DNA from 3 places in the Anoxybacillus sp. ST4 genome. Region 2 is predicted to be linked to each of the others. Evidence: riboswitches for the same ligand, from Rfam matches in the RefSeq annotation. Region 2 holds a riboswitch; each other region holds the start of a gene.
What was found. Region 2 has a riboswitch for cobalamin ahead of metE (5-methyltetrahydropteroyltriglutamate--homocysteine S-methyltransferase). Riboswitches for the same ligand answer to the same signal wherever they lie in the genome.
Positions count from the first base shown of each region.

Region 1: linked by a shared signal. The riboswitch ahead of K1I44_RS05910 ((2Fe-2S) ferredoxin domain-containing protein) and the one ahead of metE (5-methyltetrahydropteroyltriglutamate--homocysteine S-methyltransferase) in region 2 are both predicted to bind cobalamin.
Region 3: linked by a shared signal. The riboswitch ahead of K1I44_RS00570 (ABC transporter substrate-binding protein) and the one ahead of metE (5-methyltetrahydropteroyltriglutamate--homocysteine S-methyltransferase) in region 2 are both predicted to bind cobalamin.

Region 1 covers NZ_JAHZOE010000005.1:110,599-115,884, forward strand. Annotated here, with positions in the region: gene cobJ (precorrin-3B C(17)-methyltransferase) at 1-518, opposite strand, end outside; gene K1I44_RS05890 (energy-coupling factor ABC transporter ATP-binding protein) at 523-1,287, opposite strand; gene K1I44_RS05895 (CbiQ family ECF transporter T component) at 1,271-1,981, opposite strand; gene K1I44_RS05900 (energy-coupling factor ABC transporter substrate-binding protein) at 1,974-2,243, opposite strand; gene K1I44_RS05905 (energy-coupling factor ABC transporter permease) at 2,240-2,992, opposite strand; gene K1I44_RS05910 ((2Fe-2S) ferredoxin domain-containing protein) at 2,989-3,354, opposite strand; cobalamin riboswitch at 3,536-3,716, opposite strand; gene K1I44_RS05915 (LacI family DNA-binding transcriptional regulator) at 3,802-4,836, opposite strand; gene K1I44_RS05920 (glycoside hydrolase family 31 protein) at 4,853-5,286, opposite strand, start outside.
Region 2 covers NZ_JAHZOE010000034.1:9,020-14,305, reverse strand. Annotated here, with positions in the region: gene asnB (asparagine synthase (glutamine-hydrolyzing)) at 1-65, shown strand, start outside; gene K1I44_RS13660 (MFS transporter) at 84-1,277, shown strand; gene K1I44_RS13655 (acyl-CoA thioesterase) at 1,419-1,859, opposite strand; gene metE (5-methyltetrahydropteroyltriglutamate--homocysteine S-methyltransferase) at 1,850-4,123, opposite strand; cobalamin riboswitch at 4,265-4,454, opposite strand; gene K1I44_RS13645 (IS66 family transposase) at 5,031-5,286, shown strand, end outside.
Region 3 covers NZ_JAHZOE010000001.1:94,219-99,504, reverse strand. Annotated here, with positions in the region: gene K1I44_RS00580 (response regulator transcription factor) at 1-204, shown strand, start outside; gene K1I44_RS00575 (ATP-binding protein) at 201-1,964, shown strand; cobalamin riboswitch at 2,032-2,223, shown strand; gene K1I44_RS00570 (ABC transporter substrate-binding protein) at 2,343-3,299, shown strand; gene K1I44_RS00565 (FecCD family ABC transporter permease) at 3,265-4,287, shown strand; gene K1I44_RS00560 (adenosylcobinamide amidohydrolase) at 4,293-5,286, shown strand, end outside.

The DNA of each region.
Region 1 (5,286 bases), on a different contig from region 2:
CGGCGGCCGCTTTTTGGATTGTATAGCGCAATGACAAAATCTGCCGCAGCTGCCGCTTCAATTCTTTTTGCGATCACATGCCATGGCGTTAAATGGTCGCTTAAACTAATCGTGCATGCGTCATGCATGATCGGCGCCCCTAACAAAGCGGCACAAGAATGAATGGCTGAAATGCCTGGAATGACTTCCACTTCAACTCCTGTTTCCTTATGCCACCCTTTTTCGATTAGCACCTCATAAACAAGCCCAGCCATACCGTACAGTCCGGCATCCCCGCTCGAGATGACAGCGACGTTTTTTCCGCGTTCTGCCTGCTTTACAGCTTCTTGTGCTCGACTCACTTCTTCCGTCATCCCTGTGCTAATCACTTCTTTTCCACGAATGATGTCTTTAATTAAATCGACATACGTTTTATAACCAACGATAACATCGCTTTCTTCAATCGCTTCACGCGCCCGTTTCGTCATATGGTCAACACTTCCTGGGCCAAAACCAACGACAAACAATTTTCCCACCATGTTTTCACCCCTTTTTCCATCGTTCGATCCATTCAAACAGTTGTTGTTCTGTACAAGTCCGGTTTTCCTTCATCCATATGCGTAAAAGAAGAGGAAGCGGCAAACGAAGCTGGTGAAAAATATCCGCTTGTGAAAATATAAACGCAGGTGTGCCATGCAAAACGATGCGTCCATCATGCATGACAAACACTTCGTCTGCCCATTGCCATACGAAATCAAAATCATGGGTGATGACAACGAGCGTCGTGCCTGCTTCGTGCCACTCATTTAGTTTCATGATGAGGCGCTCGCTCTGTGCAGCATCTAAATAAGCAGCTGGCTCATCGACAATAAGCAACTCCGGTTGAGAGGCCATCGCAACAGCGAGCGACAACCACTTTTTTTGTCCGAGACTGAGATGGTGAATGGGCACGTCTCGCCATTCAGCAAGCGAAAATGTTTTTATCGCTCGTTCGAGCCGTTCACTATTCCCGTTTAGACTAAGCGCAAGCTCTTCCTCAATCGTTGGTGCTAAAAATTGATGTTCTGGATTTTGAAAAACGACGCCGACATGTTGGCGTAAATGTTCCTTTACACGTTTTCCTTCCCAATACACCTCCCCTTTTGTTGGGCGATAAATGCCGTTTGTATGAAGCAACCATGTTGTTTTTCCACAACCGTTTTTTCCGATCAATGCATATTTTTTTCCACGTTCGATCGTAAGCGATACTCCTTTTAAGACGTGCGCACCATTTCGGTACGTATAGTGAACATCATGAAACTGCAGCATATAACCCCTCCACGATAAACAAAACAACGATGCCAAGCGATGCTTCAATGACATACCTTTTTGGCAATTGCTCGTCCGTGCACCGCGGAACTGTAAAAGAGACGTGGCGCGCTCGTTGCGCAATGACCATCGCCTCATATTGATGCAATGTGTGGCGTAACAATTGTGCAACAGCAAGTGAAGCGATCCGCCAATTTCGTTCCCCTTGTCTCACGCGCACCGTCACAAACAGCTCTCTTGCTGCCTTTTCCAACATGAAAATGAAACGATACGTTAACAATAGAAGCTCTATTAGTACACGCGGGATGCGCAATGTTTGTAGTGCGCATGCCAAGCGAAAAAATGGCGTTGTTGCGGCAAGAAAAAAGAGAACGAGCGAGCATGTAAACGCTCGTAACCAAATCGTACCTACATATGAAACGTCCACAACAGCACCATCAAGTGAAAAAAGGAGCGGTGCGCTACTCCAAAGAATAACGAGCGCCATAAGCAAACAAACACGCAAACAAACATGCCATGGTAAGCGTGCATAAACAATAAGCCAAGTAAGCATCCATCCAACAATGAAAAAACGACCAGCATTCGTTCCAATCATCGCCCATATAAGCAAAATAAATGAAAATGTCAGTTTAAATGTCGCCCGAAGTTTCGAAAGCTGATTGCGATACGCCCATTCGTCAAGCCAGCTAACCATTTCGTTTTCGCCCTCTATACAAGCCGATAATGTAGCCAATCACTCCCGCTCCAATTGCCGCCTGCAATGAAAATAGCAACGTTTCTACTTCCCCGCCGGGCGGTTCAAAAAACACATCGAACCACGGTTCATAATTGGGCGCAAGTTGTTGAATCATCTCCTCCGCAAGCGCATCCGCCCCAGCAAACTCCGTATGTTTTACAACGACGAGCGGCAAAACGATCAAAAGTGCGGCAAGGAAAAGCAATAGTCGATTGTTCATTCAACAGACGCCCCTTTCTGTTGCAATATATTTAATTCTTGTTTCGTGTACGTATGTAAAAAATTCCACACAACAACAGTCAGAAGCCCTTCGGTAATTGCAAGCGGTATTTGAGTGACAGCAAAAATAGAAGCAAACTTTAAGAACGCCCCCCATACCCCGCCTGTTGCGTCTGGAAATGCTAGCGCAAGTTGTATCGATGTCATCACATACGTAGCTAAATTGGCAAACATCGCCGCCACAAAAACAGAAAGGCGCATCGAAATGCGAAGCTTTTGGCATGCAACAAACAACACGTACGCTACAAACGGACCGATAACCGCCATCGAAAACGCATTTGCACCGAGCGTTGTCAATCCACCATGCGCAAGCAATAATGCTTGAAACATTAACACAGCCGTACCGATGACCGTCATGACGAACGGCCCAAATAACAGCGCACCGAGGCCTGTCCCTGTCGGATGCGAGCTGCTTCCTGTGACAGATGGAATTTTTAAAGCGGAAAGAACGAATGTAAATGCGGTCGCTAGCGCAAGCAACATTTTCATTTCCGGCTGTTGTTTTACGATGCGCGTCATCGTCCGTAAACCGACGAAGAAAAATGGCAAAAATAACAACCACCAAACGAGCGCCCAATGCCAAGGTAAAAATCCTTCCATAATGTGCATCGCATATACTGAAGGTGAAAGCGCAAATAAAACGTAGACAGTCAAGCATGTACAAACGATCCACCATGCGTTTCGCTTCATTTTTCTTTCCCCCTTGTCGCAACGCTATGTTCGGGCATAACAAATTCTGTATGTTCATACGTATACGTGACGTAATCGCGCAATATGTTCCCGTCACGTACATGATTGCGTACAATGTCCCTCCCTATTTGTTCATCAATCGTACGATACCAAACACCTTCTGGATAAACGATGACGACACATGCATCTTCGCAGCGACCGTTGCATCGTGTACGCGTCGTATGAACGCGCCCATGTAACTGCAACCGATCAATTTCATCGCGAATCGCTTGCGTCACCTCTTCTCCTCCTTTTCTCATGCAGCTTCCTCCGTTGCAAATAAGCACGTGATGTGTCGTTCCTTGTAAATTCCATGTTGCCATATATGTCGCCCCTTTTTTCCAAAATAAAAAAGCACCTCTAGGTAGAGGTGCAGAAAAAAACGAAATATTCAAACAATCATGCATTCACAACCGTTGTATCTCTTATGGCGATTTCTTATCATGTATTCACAACCGTTGCTTTCCATCGTCTCCGCACGTCCACCTATATTCCCGTAGGCAGCCGACGTATCGCAAGCAGGCAGGTCTCCTGGCTTAGGTTCATCATTTCGTTGCGCCTTCCCAAAAATCAGTGGCATATTGCAACGAAACTCCCCATCACAGTGGCGGGTACCGCGACGGCTTTGCACCGTTCTTCCCTTTTAAGCATACGGACGTATGCACCGTACTTGCTCATCGTATATATTTTTCAAAGAGCGTAAATGTTAAGAATATAATACACCATTTTTTTCTTCTCGCCTAGCCTGTTTATAAAAAAAGAGCACCTTCCTATTCAGAAGGTGCTTTGTAATAATCGCACGAAAACCGTTTGACGAGCGTATGCGGAATAATGATGCGTTTAATTGGCTCATTCGGGTTTTCGATTTGTTGAATTAAATTTCTTGCTGCTTCAAAGCCGAGCTGGAAAATGTTAATGTCTACCGATGTTAATGGCGGACGGGAAATTTCTGATAAAAGCACGTTGTTAAAGCTCACGATCGACAAATCGGCTGGTACGCTTAACCCCATTTCCGCAAGCGTATTTAACACACCGAGCGCCATCAAATCGTCGGCGACAACGAGCGCAGTTGGCGGTTCTTTCAATGAAAGCAACCCTTTCATCGCCTCTTGGCCGCCTTCTTTTAAAAATTCTTCATGCACGATGTAATCTTTTCGATACGAAAGACTAGCCGATTTCAATGCTTTTTCATATCCGCGCAAACGATCCATCGTCACGATGAGATTTACATTTCCTCCGACAAAAGCGATGCGTTCATGACCGAGCTCAATTAAATATTCCGTCGCCTCGCGCGCGGCGCGAACGTTATCGTTATCAACGTGCGTAATTTGCTCCGCTTTTTTATGCGGTTTACCGATGACGACAAACGGCACGTCTTCTTTTTGTAAATACGCCATAATTTTATCGTTCGCGCGCGAATACAGCAAAATGACCCCATCGACGCGTTTTCCTTGCACCATATGGACGACGCCTTCATAAATTTCCGCTTCCGTCTCCCCTGTCGACAACTGCAACGCATATTGTCGATCATGCACCGCTTTGCTAATGCCGCGAATGACTTCTGGGAAAAACGGGTTTTGAAACGCTTTATCGGCTGAGCTTGGCATAATTAAGCCGATCACTTGCGTCGATTTATTTGCTAAACTGCGGGCGATAAAATTCGGATGATAGCCGAGCTCTTTCATCGCTTCGCGCACTTTTTTCTTCGTCTTTTCACTAATGCGCGGACTGTCAGCAATGACGCGCGAAACGGTCGATGGTGCCACGTTCGCTCGTTTCGCTACATCTTTAATCGTTACTGTCATAAAAATCCCCCATCTCTTACAAAACAAACGTGTTTGTCGCTTCATCGACAAATCTTTGTTCACCGTTGACTATTACCGTTGACGGCACATGTCCAACAAACACGACACGCATACGCCACGGCGGTTGATACGTCCCTTCCGCTTCGACGTGAAAATGAACTGTATCGTGTGAAAATACCGCACGAATGTGCATGTTCACATACTCTCCTTTTTCGTACGCAAACGTTGTGCCGTCATCATCGTATAACGTATATGATGATGTTCCTTCCTCCATCGTATACACATACAACGTCAACTGTTCGTCCGCAATGGACGTCGATTGTTTTACTTCGGCGTGGGCAATCATCGCCCCTTCTTTTACAAATATCGGCAACCGATCGAGCGGCGCTTCAACGATGTACCTTCTTCCACCTTCAAATCGCTCTTTCGTCCAATAATCGATCCAGCGTC
Region 2 (5,286 bases):
ATATCGCTAAATATCTTAAGGAAGCCATTGATTTTGAACTTATTGTTCTACAAGATTTTAAATAAGTATAAAGGAGTATAAGTATGCGTACTATTCAGTTTTTTGCAGTTCTAAGAGGACTGGCAATGGGATTATTTTCTCCTATATGGATTCTTTACTTGGTGGATCAAGGTTATGATTTACTACAAATCGGATTGCTAGGTACAATTTTCGAAATAGCAAAGTTAATTTTTGAAGTACCATCCGGAACATTTGCGGACCGATATGGCATCAAACTCTCAATTGCGGGTTCTTTTTTTCTCTCCGTTGTAACATGGGCTTTCTTTCCTTTCATTGATACATTAATTATCTGTATATTAGCTATGATTATATGGGCTTTATCAGATGCGCTCATCTCTGGATCACTAGAAACTTGGATGAGTAGAGTTGTAGGAGAAGAGAGATTCGGGAAAGAAGTAATGAAAAATACTCAAATACTCATTGCATTTATTGTTGTTGGTAGTATTATTAGTGGTTACCTATACTCTTACAATATGTTTTTACCATTTATTATCGTAGTAGCACTTTATACAATCTTGTTTATATGGATGTCAATTTTTGTTAAAGTACCTATTGTTAAAAGTGAACACGAACAGGAACATATTAAGGAGTCATTTTTAAATATCTTAAAACAAAGTTTAAAAATAGTTTTTCATAAACGAAGAGTATTGTTAATTGTATTATCTGGATTCTTTACCGCTTTAACTTACGATATGGTATCAAGATATTGGCAGCCCTTACTCAATGAGATGGGTTTTTCTGAAATCGGACTAGGCTATATCTTTGCACTAGCAGGAATATTTGCTTTAATTCTCTTAGGAATAACAATGAAATTAGAGAAAAAAATAGAAACAAATCCATATATGTCTTTAACAATTGTAGAATCAGTCAGCCTACTATTAGTAGGAGTATTAACAATAGGTTTCAAACCGTTAGGGGCAATCGCAACTTCAATATTGTTAGCAGTTGAAGATGTTAGACATCCAATTGTTATCAGTTATTTAAACAAATTTTTCCCAGATAATTACAAAAATACTCTATTTTCTTTAAATTCAGGAGTTGGTGCCCTGGGAGAAATCCTATCTGGTGTTATCTTTGGAATTATTGCATTAGAATTTGGACTAACAACAACATTTTTGGTAGCTGCCATTTTTCTATTACCAGCAATTATTATTTATTGGGTAGTACCTAAAATCCATGATAAAACTTCTATTACTGTAGATGAGCAACTTCGCTAACATAAAAAATAAAAAATAGACTTAAAGAGCCTGTTCGTCAAAATAATCACTATTATTCTCATATTATCGGCATTGGCATAGATAAACAAATGAATATAACCCATGGCGTTAGCTCTCAACTAGCGCCATGGGTATAAATATTTATACCTTATTGTTTTGCTGATACAGTTGTACGATTTGTTCTTCCCGTTCGCGAATGATAACTTTTGGAACAGGCGTCGGTTTTTTGTTTTGATCGATGGCGACCATCGTTAAAAAGCATGTCGTTGTTAAGTGATGTTCGCCTGTAAATAAATCTTCTGTTTCGACTTTGACGAATACTTTCATGGATGTGCGTCCGGTCGAGTAGACGAATGCTTCGAGTTTTAAAATGTCACCTACTTTTGCGGACGAAATGAAATCAACTTTGTCAATCGAAACGGTGACGACTGCTTTTCGCGCATGGCGCATGGCGGATATTGCCGCAATTTCATCAATATAAGCTAAAACCGTACCGCCAAAAATCGTGCCGAGATGGTTTGTATCAGAAGGTAATACGAGCCGTGTTTGAATCGTTTTTGATTGCTCGACGCTTACTTCCATGACTTTTTCCCTCCGTAAGCTAAGAGTCGCTTGCGATATTCGTGTGCGGCTTCCACCATCACTTGAAGTGCGGCAATCGTTTCTTCTTCTTTTCGAGTTTTTAATCCACAATCGGGATTGACCCAAAATTGTTCTGGACGAAGAACGCGAAGTGCCCGTTCGATTTGTTCGCTTAGTTCTTCTTTTGTCGGAATGCGTGGGCTATGAATGTCATACACCCCTAATCCGATTCCCTTCTCATACTCATATGTTTCAAATACAGAAACAAGTTCACCATGGCTTCGTGACGATTCAATGGAGATGACATCCGCATCAAGCTCATCAATGATATGCATCATATGTTCAAACTGTGAATAGCACATATGGGTGTGAATTTGCGTCTCCTTTTTCACCGATGAGGTCGTGATACGAAATGCGATAACGGCATCTTCCCAATATGATGCATGTTTTTTTGTTTTCAAAGGCAATCCTTCCCGTAATGCTGGCTCATCGACTTGAATGATGCGTATTCCTTCTTTTTCTAACTGCAGCACTTCTTCACGCATCGCAAGAGCGAGCTGAATGAGCACACGTTTCCGTGAAATATCGTTGCGAACGAACGACCAGTTTAAAATAGTTACTGGTCCTGTTAACATTCCTTTCACAGGTTTAGTCGTTAATGATTGGGCATATACTGTTTCTTCTATGGTCATCGGTTGTTGATAGGCAATATCGCTAAAAATAATAGGTGGGCGCACACAACGTGATCCATATGATTGCACCCAACCGTTTGTTGTGCATGCCATCCCTTGTAGTTTTTCGCCAAAAAACTCGACCATGTCTGTGCGCTCGAATTCGCCATGGACAAGTACATCGAGCTGTAGTTGTTCCTGAATATCGATCCATTTTTCAATTTCTTTCTTGATAAACGATTTGTACCTTTCGTCTTTCCACTCCCCCTTTTTCCATTTCATCCGAGCTTGGCGCACGTCGCTCGTTTGTGGAAAACTGCCAATTGTCGTTGTCGGCAAAAGTGGAAGCTGCAAATGGGCTCGTTGTGCTTTTTGTCTTTCGCTGTAAGATGTTCGGTTTAATGGAACGGTTGTGATATCGTCTGTTTGTTTAGATTGACGGAACTTGGAAAAATAAACGGTTGTTTGTTCATCGTATTTGATTAGCTCGTCGATCGTTACGTTTCCTTTCATATGCTCTGTCAACATACGTATTTCATCTAATTTTTCATCCGCAAATGATAAAGTACTAGCAAGTTCTGTTGGTAACGTATGTTCATGTTTTGTTGTGACAGGGACATGTATTAAGCTGCAAGACGGTTGAATGATCAGTTGTTCAGAAACGCCTGCTAAATGATGAAGGAGCTTCGCTTTTTGCACAAGCGAACTTTTCCATACATTTCGGCCGTCGACAATACCAGCAACTAATATTTTATCTTTCGGAAATCCGTAAGTATTTATGTCTTCCATGTTTTCGCCATCATCATGAACAAAATCAAGCCCAATGCCTGCGACAGGCAAAGCAACAACTTCACGGTAATGAGATACGCTAGCAAAATACGTTTGTAAAATAATATTTATGTTCGGTATATCGCGGTGAAAAACGTTGTATACATGATGAAATGCGTTGATGATATCATCGTCTATATCTTGAACGAGAATCGGTTCATCCATTTGTACGAACGACACTCCAGCCTCACCTAGTTGTTTTAACAATTCCACATAAACAGGAACTAAGTGTGCAAGATGCTTTCGCCATTCGTTGCGATCGTATTGTTTCGAAAGTAAAAGAAATGTAATCGGTCCAAGTAACACAGGCTTTGCTTCAATATGGAACGTTTCTTTTATTAGTTTGTATTCTTTCAATAGCCGATTTTCCACCAATTTCGGCTTAGTTTGCCCGATTTCAGGAACGATGTAGTGATAATTTGTATTAAACCATTTCGTCATTTCAAGGGCATGTTGTCCGTTCGTGCCACGCGCCATCGCAAAGTATTGCTCTAGCGGATTAACTATTTGTTTGAATCGCTCTGGAATATATCCGAACATAAATGCTGTATCTAACACGTGATCGTATAAGGAAAAATCTCCGATCGGAATGAGATCAATTCCTTTCTCGACTTGTTTGCGAATCGAATCAAGTCGAATCGTTTCCATCGTTTTTGTGAACTGCTCTTCGTTCATTTGCCCATTCCAAAAAGATTCTAATGCTTTTTTCCATTCCCTCTTTTCTCCAATACGTGGATATCCTACATTCGAACTGTAGATTAACATATACAAGCACCTCCAGTTATTTTATCCCAATCAAGCAGAAAAACCCCCTTCCAAACAGAAGGAGGGCATAGCTAACTCGTATTGAGATACGTGAAGTGCCTCAACATCATATGTCCTCACTCCTCCCTATGACGCGTAGGTCGTAAGTGCATACAACAGGCAGGTCTCCTGACTTAGCTTCATCGCCGTTTATCTCCTTCCCATTTCGCGTGAAACAGTGGATGATGATAAACAGCTCTGCATCACAGTGGCGCGACCGTGTTGGATTTTCACCAAACTTCCCTTTTAAGATTCACAGCATGTGTGAACCACCTGTTGCGTGAACTTATTATTTTGTTGTATAAAATTCAGAATAAACGAACTTTTTGTTTTTTTCAACTGAAATATTTTCTCGTGTGGAGTTTTGAGAGATGTAACGCCGTAGGTAACTATTCAGCCTCCAACTAGAGAAAGTTAGAAAGATACGTTTAAAACTTTCTATTTCCTGTCTAAAGGTATCACTAATCGACAGGAGAGGTGAAGACGATGAAAGAAGAATAAATTCTAGCCGTGTATCATCAAGGACCTAAAGCTGTTGTGTAATTAGTCAAAACATTAATGAATCAAATCGAACAATTACAATAACGGGGGCGAGTAGTTGGACGCACGAAAAAAACAGTACTAACAGCTATTTGTCGCCTTCTTCCGATCCGTTTCGTCCTTCGAACCTCCTTGCGGAAGAAAACAGGCAAGCGCCCAGGTGGACAGATCGGACATCGGAGGTATATGCTCCAAAAGGTGGCTAACCCGCACCATATCGTTGTACACCGAGTAACCCAATGCCAAGGATGCGTGCGGGGCATCGCTAGAACAGGTGCCGGTCCATCAATGCCTTACCCGACAAGTATGGGACTTTCCAACTTTGCCGATGGAAGTCACCCAGCAAGAATGTGAAGTCAAGTTTTATCACCATTGTCATCGTCTTCACCAAGCGGAGTTTCCTGTCCGCGTCACGAACCCAGTACAATATGAACTAAGAGTCAAAGCACTGCTTGTTTATCTCACAAAATATCAATTGCTTCCTTATCACCAGACGGCAGAGCTCATTAAAGATGTTGTTAGTCATTGGATCAGCGAAGGGACGCTGGTAAAGATCAACCGGGAAGCCGGCGAATGTCTGGCCG
Region 3 (5,286 bases), on a different contig from region 2:
TTAGCGAAGTCACCAGATAAAGTGTTTGATCGCGAGCAATTGTTAAAAGAAGTATGGCATTACGAATTTTTTGGTGATTTACGAACAGTTGATACGCATGTCAAACGGTTGCGCGAAAAGTTAAATAAAGTATCGCCAGCAGCAGCGAAAATGATCGTCACCGTTTGGGGCGTTGGGTACAAATTTGAGGTCGTGAATGAATGATGGCACTATGGCGTAGTGTAGTCGGCAAATTATGGCTGACAATTTTATTGCTTGTTGCTTTCGTCCTCTTTATTTTAACCATTTTGTTGCTAAGTTTTTTTGAAAAATATTATTTGGAAAAAACGGGAGAGCAACTCACTCAACAAGCAGTAAAAGTTGCCCGCGTCGTCGCCGAGCATGATGAGCAGTTTGCTCGCTCAATTGCATGGACGATGGTTGATGATGTATCCAAACTAATGATTATTATTGACGATCGTCATTATTGGTACTCACCAAATGAACAGCTCGTTGATTTGCCGCTTTCGTTTGTTCAACAAGATAAGCAGTTGTCGCGCGTATTTGATGGAAAGAAAGTAGTGAAACGGGCGATGATGCCAAACGAAACGATGCGAAATCGGGTTTATAACGAGTTGTTTATTGTTGGTGTGCCGCTTCGCACATCTGATGGAAACGGTGCTGTGTTCGTATATCAATCGCTAAAAGCTGTAGAAGAAACGACAAAACAAACGACGAAGTTTATTTTTCTTGCTGCATTTATTGCTATTGTGTTAACGACGGTATTTGCCTTTTTCTTATCGACAAGAATTACGGCACCGCTTAGAAAAATGAGACAAGTCGCGTTTGAAATGGCGCGCGGAAAATTCGATTCCAAAGTGCCGATCGTCACCCATGATGAAATTGGGGAACTGGCTATGGCGTTTAACCAGATGGGTCGGCAATTACAATTTCATATTAATGCGTTAAATCAAGAAAAAGAGCAACTAGCGAGCATTTTAAGTAGCATGGCAGACGGGGTGATTACACTTAATCGAAATGGCGAAGTGCTTGTTACGAATCCGCCTGCCGACCGCTTTTTGCAAGCTTGGTATTATGAACAAGGGAATCGTGAAGACTTGCTGCCGCTTCCTCCCCAAGTGAATGAACTGTTTACAAAGGCCATCATGGAGGAGAAAGAACAAGCAGCAGAAATTGCTTTACAAGGTCGCAATTGGGTCATTGTTATGACGCCGTTGTACAATGGCAAAGTGATTCGCGGGGCGGTTGCAGTGCTTCGAGATATGACAGAAGAACGCCGGCTCGATAAGTTGCGCAAAGATTTTATCGCCAACGTCTCGCATGAGTTGCGAACGCCAATCGCCATGTTGCAAGGGTATAGTGAAGCCATTGTCGACGACATCGCGGCGACAGATGAAGAAAAGAAAGAATTGGCAAAAGTCATTTATGATGAATCGTTGCGCATGGGTCGCCTCGTTAACGACTTGCTTGATTTAGCGCGTATGGAAGCAGGACATTTAACGCTTCATAAAGAGCGCGTGCCGCTTCGTTCATACACCGAGCGCATCATTCATAAGTTTCAAGCGTTAGCGAAAGAAAAAGGAGTTCGCTTGCTCGTGGACATAAATGAAGAATTTGTCGTGTTGCTTGACCCTGACCGTATCGAACAAGTGCTGACGAATTTAATTGATAATGCTCTTCGTCACACAGATGACGGTGGGGAAGTTCGTGTCATAGTCGATGGGGACGAAGAGGCGGTGCGCATTTCTGTTCGAGACTCAGGCTCTGGCATTGCTGAAGAAGATTTGCCGTTCGTGTTTGAGCGCTTTTACAAAGCGGATAAAGCACGTACACGCGGTCGCTCTGGCACAGGATTAGGTCTTGCGATTGCGAAAAACATCGTTGAGGCGCATAAAGGAACGATCGCCGTTCATAGTAAGCTCGGCGAAGGAACGATGTTTACATTTACACTTCCATTGAAATAGAAAATTTTTGTTGTCATAAGCGATGTTTTCGGCTATGATAGAAACGTAAAAATTGTTCGACAATTGTATACGTTCGTTGCAAAAAGGTGTCGAATGGGAAACCTAGTAGACTTAATAGGGAATCTGGTGCAAGTCCAGAACTGTCCCCGCAACTGTAAATGCTGACGAAATGAAGGACGCCACTGTACAATTCGTATGGGAAGGCTTCAAAGTAGGATGACGCATAAGTCAGTAGACCTGCCTTTTTGCATCGTCATTCGCGTCTTCGGGGAGTGAGACGTCGAAACGACAAAGGTGACGGTTGTCTTTTGTTGTTTCCAGCTCATTCCATTCGGGGTGAGCTTTTTATTTTTATATACATAAAGAGGGGGAAAAACGATGAAAAAGTGGAAACAGTATGTATGGCTTTTGGTGCTCGTGCTGACGCTCGGATTAGCGGCGTGCGCGAATAACGCAGAGCCGGCAAAAGAGACAAAGCAAGAGGAGAAAGTAGCGGAGGTCGCATTTCCTGTCACAGTAAAAGATGCGTTTGGTGACGTGACGATTGAAAAGGAGCCAGCGAAGATCGTTTCGCTTATCCCGAGCAATACAGAAATTGCGTATGCGTTAGGACTTGGTGACAAAATCGTTGGTGTAAGCGATTTTGATAACTATCCGGAAGATGTGAAAAATAAAGAAAAAATCGGCGACATGGAGTTTAATGTTGAAAAAATTATCGCACTTCAGCCGGACGTTGTGCTTGCACACGCGTCAAGTGCACATAACTCTGAAGAAGGATTAAAACAATTGAAAGATGCGGGCATTACAGTCATTGTTGTGCCAAATGCTACATCGTTGAATGACGTGTATGCTTCCATTGAACTAATCGGTAAAGCGACAGGGAAAACGAAAGAAGCATCGGACGTTGTGAAACAAATGAAGCAAAAAATCGATGCCATTGCTGAAAAAGCAAAAGAGGTGAAAGAAGAAGCAACCGTTTGGATCGAAGTCTCGCCTGCACCAGAAATTTATACAGCTGGAAAAGGAACATTTATGGATGAAATGTTAGCGATCATTCATGCGAAAAATGCGGCAGGTGATCAAGAAGGATGGCCGATGTTTACAGAAGAAGATGCAGTGGCGTTAAACCCGGATGTCATTATTACGACGTACGGTTATTACACGCCGAACGCAGTTGAGCAAGTGCTCGCTCGCCCAGCATGGAAAGACGTCCCTGCCATTAAAAATAAACGCGTATATGACGTCAATTCGGATTTAGTTTCTCGTCCAGGACCACGTTTAGCTGAAGGGGTCGAAGAAATTGCCAAAGCCGTTTATCCAGACATTTTTCAATAATTACATCGTTGCATCAATCATTGCGATAGCTGCCATATTGTTAGGGATATCGATTGGATCACAATCGATTCCCTTTTCTTCTATATGGGGGACATTGATTCATACACCGACAGTGCCTGCCACCGATTCGCAAATCATTGTTTCGATTCGTCTACCGAGGGTTGTGCTCGCTTTTCTCATCGGAGCAGCTTTAGCTATAGCGGGCGTTGCTTTTCAAGGACTATTGAAAAACGTTTTGGCTGACCCGTACACGATCGGTGTCTCATCTGGGGCAGCTGTCGGAGCGGTCATCGTTTTTTTCTTTCACCTTTATCTGCCGTTTCTTGGGCGTTTTACGTTGCCGATTGTTAGCGTTATTTTTGCACTCATCACATTGTTGTTCGTTTTGTTGTTCGCTCGTCTTGCCGAGCCAAATATGGCAATGGAGACGATTGTTTTAATTGGTATTATGATGAACGCTTTTTTCGGTTCGCTCATTTCGCTCATGGTTGCCCTAAGTGGAGAAGAGCTACGTCAAGTCATCGGCTGGCTTATGGGGAGCGTAGCGATGCGCGGTTGGTCGTACGTTTCCTTGTTTTTTCCGTTTTTCGTGATCGGTTCTATCGGTCTATTTGTTCACACTCGCGAGCTAAACGCATTTTCGTTTGGGGAACAAGCAGCTGCAAGCATTGGCGTGCATGTGTTACAGCGCAAACTATTTATTTTGTTGAGCGCATCGCTACTTACAGGAGCAGCTGTGGCAGTATCAGGAACGATCGGGTTTGTTGGTCTTGTCATCCCTCATATGACGCGTCTCATTTGTGGAGCTAATCATAAAAGATTATTGCCGCTTTCTTTTTTGTATGGGGGAACGTTTCTCGTATTAGCAGATTTAGTTGCGCGAACGATCGTTGCCCCGCGGGAGTTGCCGATTGGAGTCATCACATCATTTATTGGCGCACCATTGTTTGCAATATTGTTATTTAAAAGTTTAAGACGGAAGACGTGATCGATATGATAGATGTAAAGCACGTTTCGTATCAATATGGGGAAAAAAAAGTGTTGGAAGATGTTTCGTTTACCGTTTATGAAGGGGAGTTTTTCGGTATGTTAGGACCGAACGGAAGCGGGAAAACGACGCTAATGAAACTGATGAGCCGTGAACTTCCTTTGCAACAAGGGGATATGTTTGTTTACGGTCAACCGATTCAGACGTATAAACCGAGACAATATGCAAAGCTCGTTGCGACGTTACCTCAACATACAGATATTTCGTTTGGTTATACAGTAAAAGAAATGGCTGAACTCGGTCGTTATCCTTATCAGTCATCGCTTTTGCCGCGCTGGACAAACGAGGATGAACAAACTGTTACTGAAGCGATTCATTCCGTTACATTGACGCATAAACAACATGTACGGTTAGAACAATTAAGCGGAGGGGAACGGCAACGCGCTGCACTCGCACGGTCGTTAGCGCAACAACCACGCGTATTGCTTTTAGATGAACCGACGAACCATATGGATGTGGCGCAGCAGTTTAAGTTGCTCAATTTATTAAAACAATCAGGGCTTACCGTTGTAGCTATTTTTCATGATATAAATATTGCCTCGCTTTATTGCGACCGACTTCTTTTATTGAAAGATGGAAAAGCTGTTGCATGCGGAACGCCGCGGGAATTGTTGAGCGAATCAATGATTGAGTGCGTATTTGAAACAAAAATGAAACGTCACGAACACCCGGTTTTACCGAAGCCGCTCGTCACATTCGTTCCATTTTCTATGCCGCATATAGACGAGGGATTATGGCACGTCAAAGAACACGAAACGATGCTCGTCGTAGAGACAGCTAAGCCGTTTAAAGTGCTTTCATCTGCCCTTGTTGGCGGCGGTATACGTTGGGCGACGACGTTCGTCAATCGGCATGTTCCGCTTGATTATCGTTGTGACGATGCCGAGCAGGAGATGATTCAATTTTTGAGGCAACACGGTTTTGATGAGCAATGGACGG